DNA from 3 places in the Streptomyces sp. NPDC002499 genome. Region 3 is predicted to be linked to each of the others. Evidence: riboswitches for the same ligand, from Rfam matches in the RefSeq annotation. Region 3 holds a riboswitch; each other region holds the start of a gene.
What was found. Region 3 has a riboswitch for cyclic di-AMP ahead of ACWD5F_RS14490 (transglycosylase family protein). Riboswitches for the same ligand answer to the same signal wherever they lie in the genome.

Region 1 (6,595 bases), on a different contig from region 3:
CGCAGCCTCAGCCGGACCCCGCTCGCCGACTCCACGACGAGCGGTTCCTGCCGGCCCGGCATGGGTCCGTAGGGATGCCAGACGTGCCGTCGGTCCAGTTCCAGCAGCTCGGTGACGGACAGGCCGGGCGGGGCGGGCAGGTCAGGCATTGGGCGCGAGATCCGTTCCGGCACCTCGGCGACGGACCGAGACCAGGTCGGTACGGGGTTCGTTCAGCGCGGCCGCGGACGCGGCAGCAGGCACGGGCTCCGCAGTCGCCGTGCCGCAGACGTCGCCACCCGCGTGCGACCCGCACCCGGCGCTCCCGCCGCCCTCGTGGGACCCGCAGCCGCCGCCCGCGTGCGAACCGCAGCCCGCGCCCGCCGTCGCCCGGTGCTCCGGCAGGGTCACCTGGTCGGTGCCCTCCACCTCGAAGCCGGCGTCCGCGATCATCTCCAGGTCGGCGTGGCCGGCCTGGCCCTCGCTGGTGAGGTAGTCGCCCAGGAAGATCGAGTTGGCCAGGTTCAGGGCCAACGGCTGCATCGTGCGCAGGTGGACCTCACGGCCGCCCGCGATGCGCACCTCGGCGTCCGGGCACACGAAACGGACCATCGCCAGGATGCGCAGGCAGCGCTGCGGGGTGAGGTTCCACTCCTTGGAGAGCGGGGTGCCCTCCATCGGGATCAGGAAATTGACCGGAACCGAGTCCGGGTCGAGGGCGCGCAGCGAGAACACCACGTCGACCAGGTCCTCGTCGGTCTCGCCCATGCCCGCGATCAGACCGGAGCAGGCGGACAGACCGGCCGCGTGCGCCTTCTGCACGGTGTCCACGCGGTCGGCGTAGGTGTGCGTGGTCGTGATGTCCCCGTACGTCGCCTCGGACGTGTTGAGGTTGTGGTTGTACGCGTCCGCGCCCGCCGCGCGCAGCCGCTCGGCCTGGCCGTCGGAGAGCAGGCCGAGGCAGGCGCACACCTCGACGTCCTCGTTCTGGTCCTTGATCGCCTTGATCGTGTCCGAGACCCGGTCCACGTCACGGTCGGTCGGTCCGCGTCCGGACGCCACCAGGCAGACCCGCTTGGCGCCTCCCGCCAGACCGGCCGCCGCCGCCTTCGACGCCTCGTCCGGCTTGATCCAGGTGTACTTCAGGATCTCGGCCTTGGAACCGAGTCGCTGGGAGCAGTAGGAGCAGTCCTCGGGACACAGTCCGGACTTCAAGTTGACGAGGTAGTTGAGCTTCACCCGGCGGCCGAACCAGTGCCTGCGCACCTTGCCGGCCGCGGCCACCACATCGAGCACGTCGTCGTCGGAAGTGGCGAGGACGGCGAGAGCCTCCTCGCGGGTCGGCAGCTCGCGCCGAAGCCCCTTGTCCACCAGCGTGTTCAGCAGGTCCATGAGAGCCGATCCTGTCCTACGGAGCAGCTTCCGGCCAAGGAGAGTTCGCACAACGAAGGGACTTCGTCGTGTGTGTATTGCCACATCATGGGCTGCGGGACCTGCGGTTAGTGTCTGTCCACTGCCTACAAAAGCCCGGAGGAGCCATGGCGTTCGGCTGGATCGACGAGCAGGCGCTGCTGCGCCGCCGGGCCGGGCTCGTACGGACCCTGCGCCCGCGCCCGGCCGACTCCCCGCTCCTCGACCTCGCGAGCAACGACTACCTGGGTCTCGCGCACCACCCCGAGGTCGCCGAGGGCGCGGCGCGGGCGGCGCACACCTGGGGCGGCGGCTCGACCGGCTCGCGGCTCGTCACCGGGACGACGGAGCTGCACACGGAGCTGGAGCGCGAGCTGGCCGACTTCTGCGGCTTCGAGGCGGCGCTGGTCTTCTCCTCGGGGTACGCGGCCAACCTCGCCGCGGTCACGACCCTGGCCCCGCACGGCTCGCTGATCGTCTCCGACGCGGGCAACCACGCCTCCCTCATCGACGGCTGCCGACTGGCCCGGGGCACCACGCAGGTGGTCCCGCACACCGACCCGGAGGCCGTGCGCAAGGCGCTGCGCACCCATGAGGGGCCGGAGGGCTCGGCGGTCGTCGTGTCCGACACGGTGTTCTCGGTCGACGGCGACGCGGCCCCGCTCGCGGCGCTCGCCGGGGTGTGCCGGGAGCACGGCGCGGGACTGCTGGTCGACGACGCGCACGGGCTGGGCGTCCTCGGGGACGGCGGACGCGGCGCGCCGCACGCGGCGGGGCTCGCGGGCGCCGACGACGTGGTCGTGACGGTCACGCTGTCCAAGTCGCTGGGCAGCCAGGGCGGAGCCGTCCTCGGTCCCGCGCGGGTGATCGACCATCTGATCAACGCGGCCCGGACGTTCATCTTCGACACGGGTCTGGCCCCCGCGGCGGCGGGCGCCGCCCTGGCGGCCCTGGGGCTGCTGCGCCGGGAACCGGGGCGGGCGGCACGCGCGCGTACGGTCGCGGCCGAACTGCACGCACGCCTGACCGCCGCGGGGCACGAGGCGGTACGCCCCGACGCCGCGGTGGTCTCCGTGCGCGCGCCGTCCCCGGAGGGGGCCTTGCGGTGGGCGGCCGACTGCCGTGCCGCGGGGCTCGTCGTGGGGTGTTTCCGGCCCCCCTCCGTGCCCGACGGCATCTCACGGCTCAGGCTGACAGCCCGTGCGGACCTCTCCGAGGCGCAGATCGAACGCGCTGTGGGTGTGATCGGCGAAACGCGACCATGAGTCGGCGTGACACGGCCGTGCGCCGCCGGATACGGAACTGATCAGGTCCGGGACACGGAACCGATCAGAGGTCGAACGCGGCCGTGAAGCCCGCCCAGCTCTCGGGGGAGAAGAGCAGGACGGGTCCTGACGCGTCCTTGGAGTCGCGCACGGCGAGCAGCCCCGCCCAGGGGCCGGAGCGCGACAGCGCCGTCTCGACGCAGTTGTTGGCTCCCGTGCTGTAGCTGCTGCGCAGCCACCGCACACCGTGCAGATCGGTACTGGAAGGAACGTTCCGAGGCAGTGCTGACATGGTGCCTCCTTACGCGCCGTCACCTATCGCGGCGATGTAATCCAACGAGTCCTCGGGTGAAAGGGCATAGATCTGAAGGGTGTTGAAGGCCTCGATGTAGGCCTGGAGGTCTTCTTTCCGTTCGAGGTAGAGGCTACTCGTCAAGTGGTCGAGAACAACCACGTCCAGATCAGAAGTGCTCGAAAATGAGAAGACAACGAAAGGTCCGGTGACGCCGACATGCGCCCCGGCGGTGAACGGCAGTACCTGAAGCCGCACTTGGGGCAGGCGAGCCGCCTCGATGAGGCGGGCCAGCTGGCGTGACATGACGTCAGGGCCGCCGATCTCCCGGCGCAGCACCGCCTCGTCCAGGATCGCGCTGAGTTTCAGCGGCGGATTCGAACGCAGGACGTCCTGTCGGGCGAGCCTCACCTCGACCAGCGCGTCGAGCCGTTCGTCGTCCAGACCTCCGACCGCAGCCCTGGTCACCGCCCGCGCGTACTCGGGCGTCTGCAACAGCCCGGGCACCACCGAGGTCTCCAGCGTCCGCATCGCGCTCGCCTGGGACTCCAGGCTGATGAAGTCGCGGTAGGTCGTCGGCAGCACCCCGCGGTAGGCGTGCCACCAGTGGTGCCGGCCGCCGCCCTCGTCGGAGCCCGCCAGCATCTGGAGCATCTCCCGCAACTGCGGATCCGAGACGCCGTAGGCATCCAGCAGTAACCGCACATCGGCCGGTTTCACACCGCTGGCGCCGGTCTCGATCCGGCTCACCTTCGACTGATGCCAGCCCACCATCCGGGCCGCCTCACCACTGGTGAGCCCCGACCCGGTGCGCAACGAACGCAGTTCGGCGCCCAGCTTCCGGCGGCGCACCGCGGGTCCGTGCTGCATGGGTCACTCCTTACTCCTTCCGGGCCGCCCAAATACGGTCTCCCGTCGTAGAGTTCACCGCTTTGAGCGACAGATATATGCATATCTTGGTGGATCGCCACCCGTGACCGGCGCGGTAATGGCAGTCTGGCGACGAAGCACCAGTCCGGGACCGTACTCGAACCATCCGCTCTGTGTCGGACCCCGGTCCCGCGGGAAAGGGACGACGTCGCCATGGCAGACCACCTGGAAGCATCCGTCACTCTGCCGAGCGAACCCGCCTCGGTCGCCACGGCCCGCGGTTATGTGGTCTCGACGTTGGCGGAGTGGGGTCTGCCGTCCGACACCGAGGTGGCCGACAGTGTCCGGCTCATCGTCTCCGAACTGGCCACCAACGCCGTACAGCACACCTTCGGCCAGTCACCCACCTTCACGGTGGACATCGTGCTGGACCGTGACGAACACCTGCGCATCGGGGTGACCGACAGCCACCCCCGGTTTCCCAAACGCCTGCCGGCCGCTGTCCAACAGGACAACGGCCGGGGCATGGTGATCATTCGGTGGCTGGCCGCGGAGTGCGGCGGCCGGCTGCGGGTGCGGGCCACTCCGGAGGGCGGCAAGACGGTCTCCATCGAACTTCCGTGGACCGTACCGGCGCGGCCGGTCACGACCGCGGGACAGCAGGAGCCGTAGAGCCTGTGTCGTGCCCCGCGAGGGCGACGGCGTGTCAGGGCGCCGTCGCCCCCGCGGGAGAGTCAGCTGACCCGGCCGTACCAGACGCTCTTCGTCCAGATCTTCTGCAGCCGTACCACGTCCCCGGTCTTCGGGGCGTGCCAGATCTTTCCCTTCCCGGCGTAGATGCCGACGTGGTAGACGCTGGAGCCCGAGTGGAAGAACACGAGGTCCCCGGCCTTGCGGCCCTTGGCCGAGATGTGGTGGGTCTTGTTGTACTGCTGGGCCGCCGTGCGGGGAAGCTTCTTGCCCGCCTTCTTGAACGAGTACAGCGTGAGCCCTGAGCAGTCGAAGCGGCGTGGTCCGGTGGCGCCGTACTTGTACGGGGAGCCCTTCTTGGAAGCCGCGATGTGAAGTGCCTTGGTCGCAGGTGTCGCGGCCGCGGCGTCGGATGCGACACCGGGGATCACGACGGAGCCGCCCACTGCGGCGAGGGTGAGAGCGGAGGCCGTACCGGCCCGGGCCATCAGCGACGGGACACGATTGAGCGCAGACATGCGCAACCCTTCGTCAGCCGCCTGTGAAGGATGACCTGTCGGATTCGGGCTGACAAAGTTGCCCGGCCGCTGACGCGGCTTCACCCCAAGGGCTGCTCGACCCGGTCATGGCGTGACCGTCCCGGCGACCCGTCGTGCTTGGGTCCTCCACTCCTACCGATGCAATCCTGTCGACCTGTCATCCGGGCGGCGGTAGGACTCGGCGTCCGCCCGGATCGCCCCGCCGCTGCGGCGGGGTCTTGTCGTCAGACAGGGATCTTGACCTATGAATGTCCGAAAAGCCCAACGGAATCGGGGATTTGTGGGGTTACTCACCACTCACCCGTTCGGGTGGACACCCCCGTGTTCGAGCCGGTGTCCAGGGGTGCGCAGCCCCCCGGACCAGCACAGGAACGCCTCATGCGGCCCTCGCATCACGCGCGTTGCGCAACCTTGACGGTCGCCAAGAAGTAGCCGCAACTCCGCCGAACGGGGGTACGTCATTTGGTCCGTTTCACCTCCGGTCCGGACGTCCCGACCGCACGGCGGACATCCGAACCGGCCACGCCTGCCTCAACTGGCGGAGCTCGGCGGCAGAGTGAGCCGCGCCGTGCGGCGCTCGCCGTCCAGCACCCGCAGCGCCCGCGCCAAGGTGGGAGCGTGCACCTCGGCCTCGCCCCGCTGGTGCATCAGCGCCAGCGCGTCCCGTAGTTCGGCCGCCTTGGACACCAACGCCTGCGCTGCCCGCAGCCCGCGGTAGGTGTCCCCGTCCCGCGCCGGGTTGATCCGGCCGAGCAGGTCGACCACGTCGAGATAACGGTCGATCAACTCGCCCTCGGCGCGCGTCAACGCGGGCAGCGGCGGCAGCTCGGGTGGGAGCACCGGCGGCTCACCTCCCCGCGGGCGGGGTGAGCGTGGTCTTGCGGGTGGAGACGATCCGGTCCACCAGGCCGTACTCCAACGCCCCCTGCGCGTCCAGGATGTTGTCCCGCTCGATGTCCTCGTGCACCTGCTCCGCCGAGCGGCCGGTGTGCCGTACCAGCAGCTCCTCCAGCAGGTCGCGGGTCCGCATCAACTCCTCGGCCTGGATGGCCAGATCACTGGCCTGTCCCTCGATCGGCCCGGAGAACGCGGGCTGATGGAGGACCACGCGCGCACCCGGCAGCGCGAGCCGCTTGCCCGGTGTGCCCGCGGCCAGCAACACCGCGGCGGAGGAGCCGGCCTGACCCAGGCAGATGGTCTCCACGTCACAGGTGACGAACCGCATCGTGTCGTAGATCGCCGACATCGCGGTGAACGAGCCGCCGGGGGAGTTGATGTACAGCGAGATGTCCCGGTCCGGGTCCTGGTACTCGAGGTGCATGAACTGCGCCATCACGTCGTTCGCCGAGACGTCGTCGACCGGCGTCCCGAGAAAGACGATCCGCTCCTCCAGCAGCTTCGAGTACGGATCCATCGTCCGGACCCCGGAACTGGTGCGCTCGGTGAACTCGGGCAGGACATGGCGGGCGGTGGGTCGGATCATGGGTGCCCCCTCCTTCTGCGTCTGCTGTGGCCGACTGCGTCTGTAAAAAATGTACAGGACGTACATG
Region 2 (6,595 bases), on a different contig from region 3:
GCCGTACATCGAGAACTTCTGGACCACCGGCGAGGACCTCGGTCTCACGCAGGACCTGGTGGACCGGGCGGCGACCGAGGCGGGGCTCGTCTCGTCGATCCAGGCCGTGTACCCGCTGCTGGACGACGAGACGGCGGCCCGGCGGCGGCTCGCGGACGCGTTCGCCGTCGAGGTGGACGGCATCGGGCTCGACGAACTGGCCGGCGGCTGCGGGGTCGCCGAGTCGGCGCTGGCGGCCCTGGACCGGGCGGGCGTGCCGTACGCGGGCGCGCGGGTCGCCGTGCAGGGCCTGGGCACCATGGGCGGCGCCACGGCGCGCTTCCTCGCCCGCGCGGGGCTCGCCGTCGTCGCCGTCGCCGACATCAAGGGCACGATCGCCAACCCGGCGGGCCTCGACGTCGAGGCACTGCTGGCCGCGCGGGACGCGTACGGCACCGTGGACCGCTCCGTGTTGCGCCCGGCCGACCGCGAACTGCCCGGCGACGCCTGGCTGTCCGCCGAGGCGGAGGTGCTGGTGCCGGCGGCCGTCTCGTACGCGATCGACACGGCGAACCAGGGGCGGATCACCGCCCGTTGGATCGTCGAGGCCGCCAACATGCCCGTCCTGCCGGCGGCGGAGCAGTTGCTGGCCGCGCGCGGGGTGACCGTGCTGCCCGACGTGGTCGTCAACTCCGGGACGAACGCCTGGTGGTGGTGGACCCTGTTCGGCGACATCGGTCCGGACGCGGACGAGGCGTTCGCGCACATGCGCCGCTCCATGCGCGCCCTGATCGACCTGACGCTGGCCCGCGCGGAGGACGACGGCACGACCCCGCGGGCCGCCGCCCACGCCATCGTCGCGGACCGGCTGCCGGTGATCGCCGAGCGGTTCGGCTGGTACCGCTGACCGACTCGCCGCCCGTAGGCGGTGAATGCCGAACCGGTGCGGCGATGTTGCCCGTTGGGGCCGGGTCCGACACCGCGGAGACAACGTCCTGTGCGAACGGAATAGGGTGACCGGGTGGCGAGAGTGCGGTTGAGCGTGGCCGAGCGGCGCGAGGAGTTGCTGCGGGCCGCCATCGAGCAGATCGAGGTACGGGGCGTGGCGGCGGTCAGGATCGCCGACGTGGCCGCGGTGCTCGGCGTGAGCAACGCGCTGGTGCTCTATCACTTCTCCACGAAGGAGAAGCTGGTCGCCGCCGCGTTCACGTACGCCGCCGAGGACGATCTCGCCCATCTGCGCAAGCTGCTCGGCCGCCGGACGACGGCGCTGCGTCGACTGCGTTCGGCGGTGCGCTGGTACGCGCCGACCGGCCCGGCCAAGGGCTGGCGGCTGTGGATCGAGGGCTGGGCGGCGGCCCTGCGCGAGCCCACGCTGCGGGAGGTCACCCGGGACCTGGACCGGCAGTGGAAGGCCGCGCTCGCCGAGGTCATCGCGGAGGGCGTCGCCGCCGGCGAGTTCCGGTGCCCCGACCCGCACGGCACGGCCCTGCGCCTGACGGCCCTGCTCGACGGGCTCGCCGTCCAGCTGACGTCGTATCCCGGCGCGGTGCCGCGGGCGCGGGCGCAGGAGTGGGTGGACGAGGCGGTGGCCCGTGAACTGGGTCTCGCGCAGGAGGCGTTGACCGCTTCGGAGCGATGAAAGCCACCCGGTCACCCCCATGCTTCGGGGTCGGCCATCTCCATACTCCAGCGGTGTGGGCCGCGCCGTTTCAGGTCGGCACGGCCCGCACCGCTGGCATCCTTCAGGCCACCCGGGCGATCCGCGACTTGATGTCGTCCGGGGACAGCGCGCCCTTCGCCGTCACGTGGTCGCCCGAGGACTCGCCGCGCAGCCGCCGCCCGATCCACGGCACCAGGTACTCGCGCGCCCAGTGCACGTCGTCCCGCCGGACCTCCAGCGTGCCGCGGGGCGGCAGCGGGGGCCAGGCCTGGTCCGGGTCGGCCGGCACCTCGAGACCGAGCACCTGGCCCGCGCGCAGCGCCACGCGCGTGTGCCCCTCGGGCGAGAGGTGCAGCCGGTCGTCGTCCCAGGCCCGGCGGTCCTGGACGGTCTTCAGGGACCACAGGTCGAGCACGGGACAGCCGTACCGGTCGGCGACCGCGCGCACATGGCCGTTGTAGGTGGCGATCTTGCCGCGCAGATGCTTGAGCACGGGGACGCCTCGGGTGTCGAAGCCGGTCGTCACCAGGACGGTGCCGGCCGACTCGGTGAGCCGGGCGATCGCCAGCTCGAAACGCTCGGCGACCTCGTCGGGGTCGGTGCCGGGCCGGATGATGTCGTTGCCGCCCGCGCTGAAGGAGATCAGGTCCGGGGCGAGTCGGAGAGCCTGCGGAAGCTGGTCCGCCACGATCTGGTCGAGCAGCTTTCCGCGTACGGCGAGGTTGTTGTACGTGAAGTGGCCCTCGGGCTCCCGGTCCGCGAGCAGTACCGCGAACCGGTCGGCCCAACCGACCATCGCCCCGTCGGGGCCGGGGTCGCCGACGCCTTCGGTGAAGCTGTCCCCCACCGCAACGTACGACCCGATCACTGATCTGCTGTCATTCTTCGAATCGTCTGCCACAAGCGAACATGATTCACCTTCGAATGTGACCTACGCGACCGTAGGAAAGGGTTGACGTGCGGTGAGATAAGCCACTCCTAAAGTGTTCACCAAACCAGGAATAGCTTTCCGGCCACGGCTGTTGACGGCTGGAACGCCCTGCCGAAGGCGGCACCACGTCACACCGAAGGCCGGACCCGGGGATCGGGATCCGGCCTTCGGCAGCGTGTCAGGCAGGTGGTGCGGGAGGTGCGTCAGCCGACGGCGACGCCCTTCGTACGGAGGTACGCGACCGGGTCGACGTCGGAGCCGTAGTCGGGGGTCGTACGGATCTCGAAGTGCAGGTGCGGTCCGGTCACGTTGCCGGTCGCGCCGGAGAGGCCTATCTGCTGGCCCTCGGTCACGGTCTGGCCGGCCGAGACGGAGAGCTGCGAGAGGTGGGCGTACTGGGCGTAGTAGCCGTCGTTCAGCTTGATGACGACCTGGTTGCCGTACGCGCCGCCCCAGCCCGCGGAGACGACCGTGCCTGCGGCCACGGCCTTGAGCGAGGTGCCGGTCGGGACGACGAAGTCGACGCCGGTGTGGTAGCCGCTGGACCACATGCTGCCGGCCACCCGGTAGCCGGTGCCGATCGTGGCGCCGGTGACCGGAAGGGTGTAGCCGCTGGAGCTGGTGGCGGAGTCGGCGGACTGCGTGCTCGTCGAGTTCGAGGAGGCCTGGCTGTCCGAGGAGGAACTCTTCGAGGAGGAGTCCTTCGAGGACGAGGAGCCGGAATTCTTCGAGGAAGACGAGGAAGAGGGCGCGGACTCGGTGGTGCCGGTCGCGGCCTTCTTGCCGAGCGTGAGCTTCAGGCCGGGGTGGATGAGCGACGGGTCGTCGCCGACGGCCGCACGGTTGTCCGAGTAGAGCTTCTGCCAGCCGCCGGTGACGTTCTCCTCGTCGGCGATCTTCGCGAGCCAGTCGCCGGACCGCACCGAATAGGTGCGCACACCTTGGGTGTTGGCTGTGCTCTTCTTGGCCGACTTCTGTGCCGTCGACTTCTGCTGGACCGACGTCTTCTCGACATCCGGAAGCGACTGGACGGCCTTTTCCGAAACCGCCTGGGAAGCCGATTCGGAGGTGGCCGCGTGGGCGCCGGTGGCCCCCATGAGCGGGAGGGCGAGCGCGGCGCCCCCGGTGCCGGCGACGGCGATGGTGCGGGTCAGGCGCTGGGACTTGGGGCGGCGGTGCTTACCCTTCGCGGGCATGACGAATTCCTCTCCGGCGCCTGCGAGGTGAGCTGTCGGGTGCGAGCTGGAGATGCCCGGCCGTGCTTTTCGGCACGGCTTTACCCCAAGCCTGTTCCGGAGACCGGAACAGGCGGTTGTACCTGTGGGTCCCCCGCTCCTGCCGTTCACGGGTGAGTTGTGCGGACTCCGGTCGGCGGCAGGATTTGGCGTCCGTCCGGATTGGTGGCGAACGTAAGCGACCAGGACGCGAAGGAACAAGTAGAGGTTCCCTGTGAATACGTTTCTCTTGATCCCTTGCGAGAATTCACGGTCACCCTGCGTGAATTAAGGACCCGCCACCAGGCACAAACACCCTTGAAAAGCACGTGCATTACGTGGACATGCAGAACCACGCACGGTCACGGATATGACGCTCCTCACGTGACGCCACCCCAGTCCGCCTTATTCCAGAGCGAGTTGGAACGAAGGCGAACCAAGGCGCCAATTCGGACAGAAGAGTCAGATGCGACGGAGCCGAAGAACCGTCGCATCGAAGTCGCCGCGCAGTCCGGTCCGAAGTCCGTGATGCAGCAGTACGGCACCCCTGTGAACTTCGCCCGTTTCGAGGCATTCGTACGACGCTGTCGGGTCCAGCCCGCGCAGCCGCAGCGCCGGCACGGGCTCGCCGTAGCTCTGCGCCTGGAGCCAGGCGAGGACCACGGCCTCGTCCCCGAGCACGTACTGGACGGCACTGAGCCCGCCCTGCGGGGCCCGCAGCCGGTAGAGGTCACCCTGCTGCACGAGGTGCCGGATCTCCTTGTACAGGGCGACCCAGTCGCCCGCCTCGGCCAGTTCCTCCTCGGTCCACTTGGTGAGGTCGCCGCCGACGCCCAGCACGCCCGCCATGGAGCTCACGAACCGGAAGCGCAGCGAGCTGACGCGGTCGTTGAGCTGGGTGTTGGGGCTGTCGGTGACCCAGGCGGCCATCACGCGCGCGGGGTGGATCTGGGTGAAGCCGTGCTGGATGGCGAGCCGGTCGAGCGGGTCGGTGTTGTCGGAGGTCCACACCTCGTCCGTGCGGCTGATGATCCCGAGGTCGATCCGGCCGCCGCCGCCCGAGCAGGACTCGAAGGAGACTCCGGGATGCGCCGCCCGCAGCCGGTCCAACAGGGCGTACAGCGCGTGCACATGGTCGATCCACAGCCGCTGCGGGTACGCGTCGCCGGGCCAGCCGGCGTCGGTGAAGCAGCGGTTGAAGTCCCACTTCACGTAGTCGATCGGGGCGCTGGAGAGGATGGCGTCGAGCTTCTCCCAGAGGTACTCCTGGACGTCCGGCCGGGCCAGGTTGAGTACGAGCTGATTGCGGAACTCCGTCCGCTTTCGTCCCGGTTGGAACTGCACCCAGTCGGGGTGCGCGCGGTACAGGTCGCTGTCCGCGTTGACCATCTCGGGCTCGACCCAGATGCCGAACTGCATGCCGAGCGCGTGCACCTCGTCGGCGAGCGGCTTCAGGCCCCCGGGGAAGCGGTCGGGGTTGGGCGTCCAGTCGCCGAGTCCGGCCCGGTCGTTGACGCGCTTGCCGAACCAGCCGTCGTCGACCACGAACAGCTCGACACCGATCGCCGCGGCCTGCCGGGCGAGGGCGCCCTGCTGCTCCTCGGAGATGTCGAACTCGGTGGCCTCCCAGGAGTTGAACAGCACGGGCCGGTCCCGGTCCGCGTCCGGGATGACGTACGTCCGCTGGTAGGCGTGCCAGGCACGGCTCGCGCCGCCGAAGCCGCCCTCGCTCCACAGACCGGCGAAGACGGGGGTGGTGAAGGACTCCCCCGCCGCAAGGCGCAGCAGCCCGGACTCGTCGTACCCGACGCCACCGTTGATCTGCACGCGCGCGTCGGGGAGTTGCGCCACCGCGATCCGCCAGGAGCCCGACCACCCGAGCGCGCAGCCGTACACCTCGCCGCGCTCCTCGGTCGCGTCGGTGTCCAGGGCGACCCAGGGCAGGTGCTGGTGGCTGGTGTGGCCGCGGCGGCTGCCGATGACCTTCTCGCCGTAGGTGAGCGGTGCCGAGGTCAGCTGCGACTCCGCCGCCCACCGGCCGTGCAGGTGCGACAGCCGCCAGCCCTCGCGGTCGGGCAGCGTCCAGGTCGCCGAGTCTGCACGCAGAAGCTCCACGACCGGCCCCTCGTTGTCGAGGGTCACCCAGCGCTCCACGACGTCGTGCCGCATCCGGTAGTGCAGGGTGATGGCGAGCCCGTCGTCCCGGAAGCGCAGCCGCAGTTCGCCGTCCTCGCCCTCTTCGGACTCGTACGCCTCGAACCGCCACTCCGTGCCGCGCCGCTCCTCGGTGCGCACGGACAGGGCGGGCCGGACGAAGCGCGGGCCGCCCTCGACGGGGTACTCCTCGCGCCCGTCGAGCTGCGACTCGAAGCCCCGGTACTCGGGCTGCGGAAGCGCGGCCAGCGCCTCGGCGTCGGCGAGCTCGATCCGGGGGCCCCAGTGCAGATGCAGCAGGACGTCGTCCTCGGTGAGATGGACGGCGTAACTGCTCAGCGGCCCCGAAAGGAGCCACGTACGACCGTTGTCGGCGATCTCCAGCATCAAGCTCCCACACTTCCCAACAGACGCGACCAAGGACCAACATCATCAATGGTCGTGCCGCCCGAGGCAACGCCTGTGGACAACTCATTGCCCCCGGAACCCGTGTCGTATCGTCGAAGACGCACCCCGTCGGCCATCATGCCGAGCCGCGCCGGCCGGGTGGACTGGGAGGAGCCCCCGTGACGCAGCAGATCCCGTCGACCGAGCCCGAGCTGACCGGAGTCCGCAATTTCCGCGATGTGGGCGGGCTGCCGACGGTGGACGGAC
Region 3 (6,595 bases):
TTCACCGTTCAAGTGCGGTGCCCAGCACCACGCGTCGCACTCGTCACCGCTCTCTTCTGAAAGGCCCCCGCATGCTCTCCGGGAACGGTCGTCACCGTCGCCCCCGCCAGGCTCCGGCCCTCCTCGTCGCGGCCGGCGTGACGGGCTCCGCCATCGCCATCCCGCTTCTCGGCGCGGTGAGCGCCAGCGCTGCCGACGGCACCACCTGGGACAAGGTGGCGAACTGCGAGACCGGCGGCTCCTGGAGCCAGAACGACGGGACCGGTTTCTACGGCGGGCTCAAGCTCTCGCAGGACGACTGGGAGCAGTACGGCGGTCTCGACTACGCCTCGCGCCCCGACCTGGCCAGCCGCAACCAGCAGATAGCCGTCGCCGAGAAGATCCTGGACGACCAGGGCGTGGGCGCGTTCCACACCTGCGGGCTGACCACGGGGCTGTCGAAGGACGACGGGTCGGCCGACATCGACACCGGGATCCTGGACGACTCGTCCGACTCCTCCTCGGACTCCTCGGACGGTTCCGGCTCCACCGGCCTGTCCAACACGCCCGGCGGTACGTCCGACGACTCGTCCTCGACGGACTCGTCCACGTCACCGTCGGCCTCGCCTGACTCTTCGTCCGATTCCTCGACCAACTCTGACGAATCGGACGATTACCTCTCGCCCTCCGACTCCCCGTCCGAGCCGACCGCGAGCGGTTCACAGGGAAGCGACAGCTCGTCGACAGATCGGGCGAAGGGTGACGACTCGGACAAGTCCGAGCAGGCCGTGGGCTCTTGGAGCCTGGTCGACACCGGCGCGGTCGGCTCCGGCAAGCATCGTGGCGCCAGTGCCGACGAGAACACGGTCGCCAGTGACACAGAAGGGTCCGCGCAGGGGTCGTACACCGTCCATGGCGGTGACACTCTCGCCTCCATCGCCGACTCCCTTGGCCTGGACGGCGGGTGGCGGGCGCTCTACGCCGAGAACAAGCAGGCCATCGGCGCCGACCCGAACGACATCGCGGCCGGTCAGACCCTGAGGCTTCCTGGCGAATAGGGGCGGACAGGGGCTGAACGGGGCGAAAAGCGACGGGAGTTAACGACGGTCTTCGGACTGAATGTCCGGTTTGGTGAAAGTGTGGGATGACTCTCAGATGCCCTGATCGTCTTTGAGTTTCCGCGGAATCCGTGTCTACGGTCATCACCGTTCGTCAACACGGACCCCGAATGCCGCAACGCCGAATCCTGCCAGCGGCCGTAGGGAACAGTCGTCGCTTCACAGCGCCGTAGGCAGGAGCGGGGGACCCAGGTAAGTGCCGGGCCCGGCAGACAGTGCCGGACCGGCTTGGGGTGAAGTCGTGCGCCGAGAGGCGCGCGGCCGGGCAACTCACACGGCCCGAACCCGACAGCTCACCTCGCAGGCGTCGGTGAGGGGATCTCCGCATGCTGTTTTCCAGCAAGGGCAAGCACCGCCGTCCGTCCAAGGCCACCCGCGTCGCCACGCTCGCCGGCGTGACCGGTGTCGCCATCGCCGCCCCGCTCATGGCGGCCGGCAACGCCTCCGCCGCCACCGCGTCCGAGTGGGACACGGTCGCCAGCTGCGAGTCCGGCGGCAACTGGTCCATCAACACCGGCAACGGCTACTACGGCGGTCTGCAGTTCTCCGCCTCCACGTGGGCCGCCTACGGCGGTACCCAGTACGCGTCGCAGGCCAACCAGGCCAGCAAGGCGCAGCAGATCACCGTCGCCGAGAAGGTGCTGGCCTCCCAGGGCAAGGGTGCCTGGCCGGTCTGCGGCACGGGCCTGTCCGGTGCCGCGTACAACGGCGGCAGCTCGTCGAGCTCCTCCAGCTCCTCGAACTCGTCCAGCTCTTCGAGCAGCGACGCCGGCACCCGCTCGAACGACTCGACGAGCACCTCCCGCTCCGCCGACCGTCCGGCCGCGAAGAAGACCGTCACCACCCCGACCGGCAAGAAGGTCAAGAAGGGCGACGGCGAGTACAAGGTCGTCAAGGGCGACACCCTCAGCACGATCGCCGAGAAGCACAAGGTCAAGGGCGGCTGGGAGAAGCTGTTCAAGCTGAACAAGGACATCGTCGAGGACGCCGACCTGATCTACCCGGGTCAGCAGCTGCACCTCAAGTGACAGAGACCTGGTAGCCGAACCACAGCGGCCTGACAGACGTGTCCCCCACCATGGAGGTCACGTGAGGGCCTCCCCCGTCCCCACGGGCTCCCCGCTCCGGTGCGTGTTCCCCCGTACGCACCGGGGCGGGGTTCTTTTTGCCCGCCTGCTTTGTTCCGTTCGGAAACAATTTACTCTCGGTTCTGTCCAAGGGGCGGCCCATCGGCTGGCTGTTCGTCCCGGGACGGTTAGGCTCGGTCCCGCAGAGCCATCGCGGCCCGCGTAGCCGCGTCACATTGAAGAAGGAGATGCTCGTGCCGTCCATCGACGTCGTCGTAGCCCGGGAAATCCTGGACTCCCGAGGCAACCCCACGGTCGAGGTCGAGGTCGGCCTCGACGACGGCAGCACGGGTCGTGCCGCCGTCCCCTCCGGCGCCTCCACGGGCGCCTTCGAGGCCATCGAGCTGCGTGACGGTGACCCCAACCGCTACCAGGGCAAGGGTGTCGAGAAGGCCGTCCTCGCCGTCATCGAGCAGATCGGCCCGGAGCTGGTCGGCTACGACGCCACCGAGCAGCGCCTGATCGACCAGGCGATGTTCGACCTGGACGCCACCGACAACAAGGGCTCGCTCGGCGCCAACGCCATCCTCGGCGTCTCCCTCGCCGTCGCGCACGCCGCCTCCGAGGCCTCCGACCTCCCCCTCTTCCGCTACCTGGGCGGCCCGAACGCGCACCTGCTGCCCGTTCCGATGATGAACATCCTGAACGGCGGGTCGCACGCCGACTCGAACGTGGACATCCAGGAGTTCATGATCGCCCCGATCGGCGCGGAGTCCTTCTCCGAGGCGCTGCGCTGGGGCGCCGAGGTCTACCACACCCTCAAGAAGGTCCTGAAGAGCAAGGGCCTGTCCACCGGCCTCGGCGACGAGGGCGGCTTCGCCCCGAACCTGGACTCCAACCGTGCCGCGCTCGACCTCATCCTCGAGGCCATCAAGCAGGCCGGTTACATCCCCGGCGAGCAGATCGCGCTCGCGCTCGACGTCGCCGCGTCCGAGTTCTACAAGGACGGCAAGTACGAGTTCGAGGGCAAGTCCCGCTCGGCCGCCGAGATGACCGAGTACTACGAGGAGCTCGTGGCGGCCTACCCGCTCGTCTCCGTCGAGGACCCGCTGTACGAGGACGACTGGGCCGGCTGGAAGGTCCTCACCGACCGCCTCGGCGACAAGGTGCAGATCGTCGGCGACGACCTGTTCGTCACCAACCCGGAGCGTCTGGCCCGCGGCATCGAGGACGGCGCGGCCAACGCGCTGCTCGTCAAGGTGAACCAGATCGGCTCGCTCACCGAGACCCTGGACGCCGTCGAGCTGGCCCAGCGCAACGGCTTCAAGTGCATGATGTCCCACCGCTCCGGCGAGACCGAGGACGTCACCATCGCCGACCTCGCCGTCGCCACCAACTGCGGCCAGATCAAGACCGGCGCCCCGGCCCGCTCCGAGCGCGTCGCCAAGTACAACCAGCTGCTGCGCATCGAGGAGATCCTCGACGACGCGGCGGTGTACGCGGGGCGCTCCGCGTTCCCGCGCTTCAAGGGCTGATCCGCAGAGCCAAGGGCAAGGGCTGCGCCGTACAGGGTCAAGCCCGAGCCAGTCGTACGTACGTCCCCGTACTCGGTCCCGTACCGTGTGCGGGGACGTACGCGCGTGTGAAAGGGGAGGCGGAGACATGGCCGTCAAGGACCGGGACCGTTTCTCCACCACCACCCGGATCCGGCTGCTCGGCGAGCAGACCGCCGCGCGGGTCTACCGCTCGCAGACCAAGCGCCAGGCCCGCCGCTCCCGGCTCACCGGCCGCGCGGCCCTGCTCGCGCTCGTCGTCTGCACGCTGGTCGTGGCGCTCGCCTACCCGATAAGGCAGTACGTCTCCCAGCGCGCCGAGGTCGCTGATCTGCAGCGGCAGAGGCAGCAGGCCAAGGAGCGGGTCGAGCAGCTGCGCGACCTCAAGGCGCGCTGGCAGGACGACGCGTACGCCGAGCAGCAGATCCGGCAGCGGCTGCACTACGTCATGCCCGGGGAGACCGGTTACGTCGTGATCGACCCGGACCTGACCAAGCAGTCGCGCGCCGACCTGGGGGCGGCCGACCGCCCCTGGTACTCGAACGTCTGGGACGGGGTCGACAAGTCCGACGCCTCCGACCAGTGACCTGACCAGAGAGACATTCCGCAGTGGAAACCCCTCCGCCGACCACCCCGCGCACCGAGCCCACCGACGCGGACGTGGCGGCCTTCGAGCAGCAGCTCGGCCGTCCGCCGCGCGGGCTGCGCGCCATCGCCCACCGTTGCCCGTGCGGTCAGCCCGACGTGGTGGAGACGGCCCCCCGCCTCCCCGACGGCACGCCCTTCCCGACGACGTACTACCTGACGTGCCCGCGCGCCGCCTCGGCGATCGGCACGCTGGAGGCGAACGGCGTCATGAAGGAGATGACGGCCCGTCTGGAGACGGACCCCGAACTGGCCGCCGCGTATCGCGCCGCCCACGAGGACTACATCGCCCGCCGCGACGCCATCGAGGTCCTGGAGGGCTTCCCGAGCGCGGGCGGCATGCCGGACCGGGTGAAGTGCCTGCACGTCCTGGTGGGGCACTCCCTGGCCGCGGGCCCCGGTGTGAACCCGCTGGGGGACGAGGCGATCGCGATGCTGCCGGAGTGGTGGCGGAAGGGTCCGTGTGTCACCGTGCCCGGGCCGCCGACGGGCGAGGGCTGGCAGACGGAGACGAGCGAGGACGGCAGCGGGTACTTCGCGTTCAAGCCCGTCGAGGAGGACGGCCGGTGACCCGCGTCGCCGCCATCGACTGCGGTACGAACTCCATCCGGCTCCTCGTCGCGGACGTCAACCCGGAGACCGGTGAACTGGTCGACCTGGACCGGCGCATGACCATCGTGCGGCTCGGCCAGGGCGTGGACCGCACCGGACGGCTCGCCCCCGAAGCGCTGGAGCGCACCTTCGCGGCCTGCCGTGACTACGCGGCGGTCATCAAGGAGCACGGCGCCGACCGACTGCGGTTCGTGGCGACGTCGGCCACGCGGGACGCCGCCAACCGGGACGACTTCGTGCGCGGGGTCCTCGACATCCTCGGCGTCGAGCCCGAGGTGGTCTCCGGCGACCAGGAGGCGGCGCTCTCCTTCACGGGCGCGACCGCGGAACTCGCCGGCCGCGACGACCTCGCCAAGCCCTACCTGGTCGTGGACATCGGCGGTGGCTCGACGGAGTTCGTGGTCGGCGACGACCGGGTCCGCGCGGCCCGCTCCGTGGACATCGGCTGCGTCCGCATGACCGAGCGCCACCTCGTCCACGACGGCGCGGTGACGGACCCGCCCACTCCGGACCAGATCACGGCGATGCGGGCGGACATCGAGGCCGCCCTGGACCTCGCCGAGCGGACGGTCCCCCTGCGCGAGGCCCGCACCCTGGTCGGCCTGGCCGGCTCGGTCACGACGATCTCGGCCATCGCCCAGAACCTCCCCGAGTACGACTCGCAGGCCATCCACCACTCCCGTGTCTCCTACGACCGCGTCCGCGAGATCACGGAGTCCCTGCTGACCTCCACCCACGCCGAACGCGCGACCATCCCCTCCATGCACCCGGGCCGGGTCGACGTCATCGGGGCGGGCGCCCTCGTGCTGCTCTCGATCATGGAGCGGACCGGGGCGACGGAGGTCGTGGTGAGCGAACACGACATTCTGGACGGGATCGCGTTCCTGGCGGCAGGGGAGTCCGAGGCCGGCGCGCAGAGGGACTGAACCGGGCCGTCGTATCACCGGCCGTGGGTCCCGGCGGCATGGATGTCAGTGCCGACCGGGACCATGGTCGTCATGACCGATGAGCGATACGCCCGCCTGGCGGCCGATCACCTCTCCGCCGACCTCGCCGACCGATGGACGGCCCTCCTGCGTCCGTGCGCCCGCCTGCACCCGGCCGCGCCCGACGAGCAGCCCGTCGCCGTCCTCGGCGGCACGCCGGAGCTGCCGCCCGGGACGGCCTGGCCCGAGTGGCCGGGCCACGGCCCGCTGTCCTTCGTCGCGTCGGTGCGCTGCGCGGCACTACCGCGCGAGGCCCTGACGACCGGCTTCCCCCAGGACGGCACCCTGCTCTTCTTCTACTTCGAGTACGACGGTGAGGCCGACGGCGACGAGGGGCCGTTCGTCTCCGTGGACGACCCCGAGTCGTGGGTCGGGGCCCAGGTCCTGTACGTCCCGGAAGGCACACCGGTCCGTCCGGCGGATGTACCGAAGGAGCTGGATCCTTACCCGCGTACGCCCCTCGTCGCGGAGACGGAGCTGAGCGCTCCCGATCTCTGGCTGCCCCAGGCCCGGCAGGCGCTGCTCGGTGACGGTGGAGAGTGGCCGGATCACTTCCGCGAGACCCCCGTCGAACTCCGCTCGTTCCGCCGCGCGTTCGAACGCCTGCGCGGCCACATGGGTCACCAGATAGGCGG

Region 1: another riboswitch for cyclic di-AMP. It lies ahead of ACWD5F_RS32270 (C40 family peptidase); the one in region 3 lies ahead of ACWD5F_RS14490 (transglycosylase family protein).
Region 2: another riboswitch for cyclic di-AMP. It lies ahead of ACWD5F_RS24150 (M23 family metallopeptidase); the one in region 3 lies ahead of ACWD5F_RS14490 (transglycosylase family protein).

Annotation. Positions count from the first base shown of each region.
Region 1 covers NZ_JBSFXO010000012.1:156,000-162,594, forward strand. Annotated here, with positions in the region: gene ACWD5F_RS32240 (adenosylmethionine--8-amino-7-oxononanoate transaminase) at 1-149, opposite strand, end outside; gene bioB (biotin synthase BioB) at 142-1,371, opposite strand; gene ACWD5F_RS32250 (8-amino-7-oxononanoate synthase) at 1,518-2,654, shown strand; gene ACWD5F_RS32255 (DUF397 domain-containing protein) at 2,719-2,946, opposite strand; gene ACWD5F_RS32260 (helix-turn-helix domain-containing protein) at 2,956-3,816, opposite strand; gene ACWD5F_RS32265 (ATP-binding protein) at 4,030-4,488, shown strand; gene ACWD5F_RS32270 (C40 family peptidase) at 4,551-5,024, opposite strand; cyclic di-AMP (ydaO/yuaA leader) riboswitch at 5,028-5,207, opposite strand; gene ACWD5F_RS32275 (hypothetical protein) at 5,577-5,885, opposite strand; gene ACWD5F_RS32280 (ATP-dependent Clp protease proteolytic subunit) at 5,893-6,528, opposite strand.
Region 2 covers NZ_JBSFXO010000008.1:287,988-294,582, reverse strand. Annotated here, with positions in the region: gene ACWD5F_RS24165 (Glu/Leu/Phe/Val dehydrogenase dimerization domain-containing protein) at 1-886, shown strand, start outside; gene ACWD5F_RS24160 (TetR/AcrR family transcriptional regulator) at 1,001-1,621, shown strand; gene ACWD5F_RS24155 (SGNH/GDSL hydrolase family protein) at 1,725-2,510, opposite strand; gene ACWD5F_RS24150 (M23 family metallopeptidase) at 2,777-3,769, opposite strand; cyclic di-AMP (ydaO/yuaA leader) riboswitch at 3,772-3,943, opposite strand; gene ACWD5F_RS24145 (alpha-galactosidase) at 4,250-6,328, opposite strand; gene ACWD5F_RS24140 (tyrosine-protein phosphatase) at 6,508-6,595, shown strand, end outside.
Region 3 covers NZ_JBSFXO010000005.1:85,287-91,881, reverse strand. Annotated here, with positions in the region: gene ACWD5F_RS14495 (transglycosylase family protein) at 72-1,037, shown strand; cyclic di-AMP (ydaO/yuaA leader) riboswitch at 1,253-1,419, shown strand; gene ACWD5F_RS14490 (transglycosylase family protein) at 1,424-2,125, shown strand; gene eno (phosphopyruvate hydratase) at 2,413-3,699, shown strand; gene ACWD5F_RS14480 (FtsB family cell division protein) at 3,827-4,303, shown strand; gene ACWD5F_RS14475 (DUF501 domain-containing protein) at 4,327-4,932, shown strand; gene ACWD5F_RS14470 (Ppx/GppA phosphatase family protein) at 4,929-5,900, shown strand; gene ACWD5F_RS14465 (YwqG family protein) at 5,973-6,595, shown strand, end outside.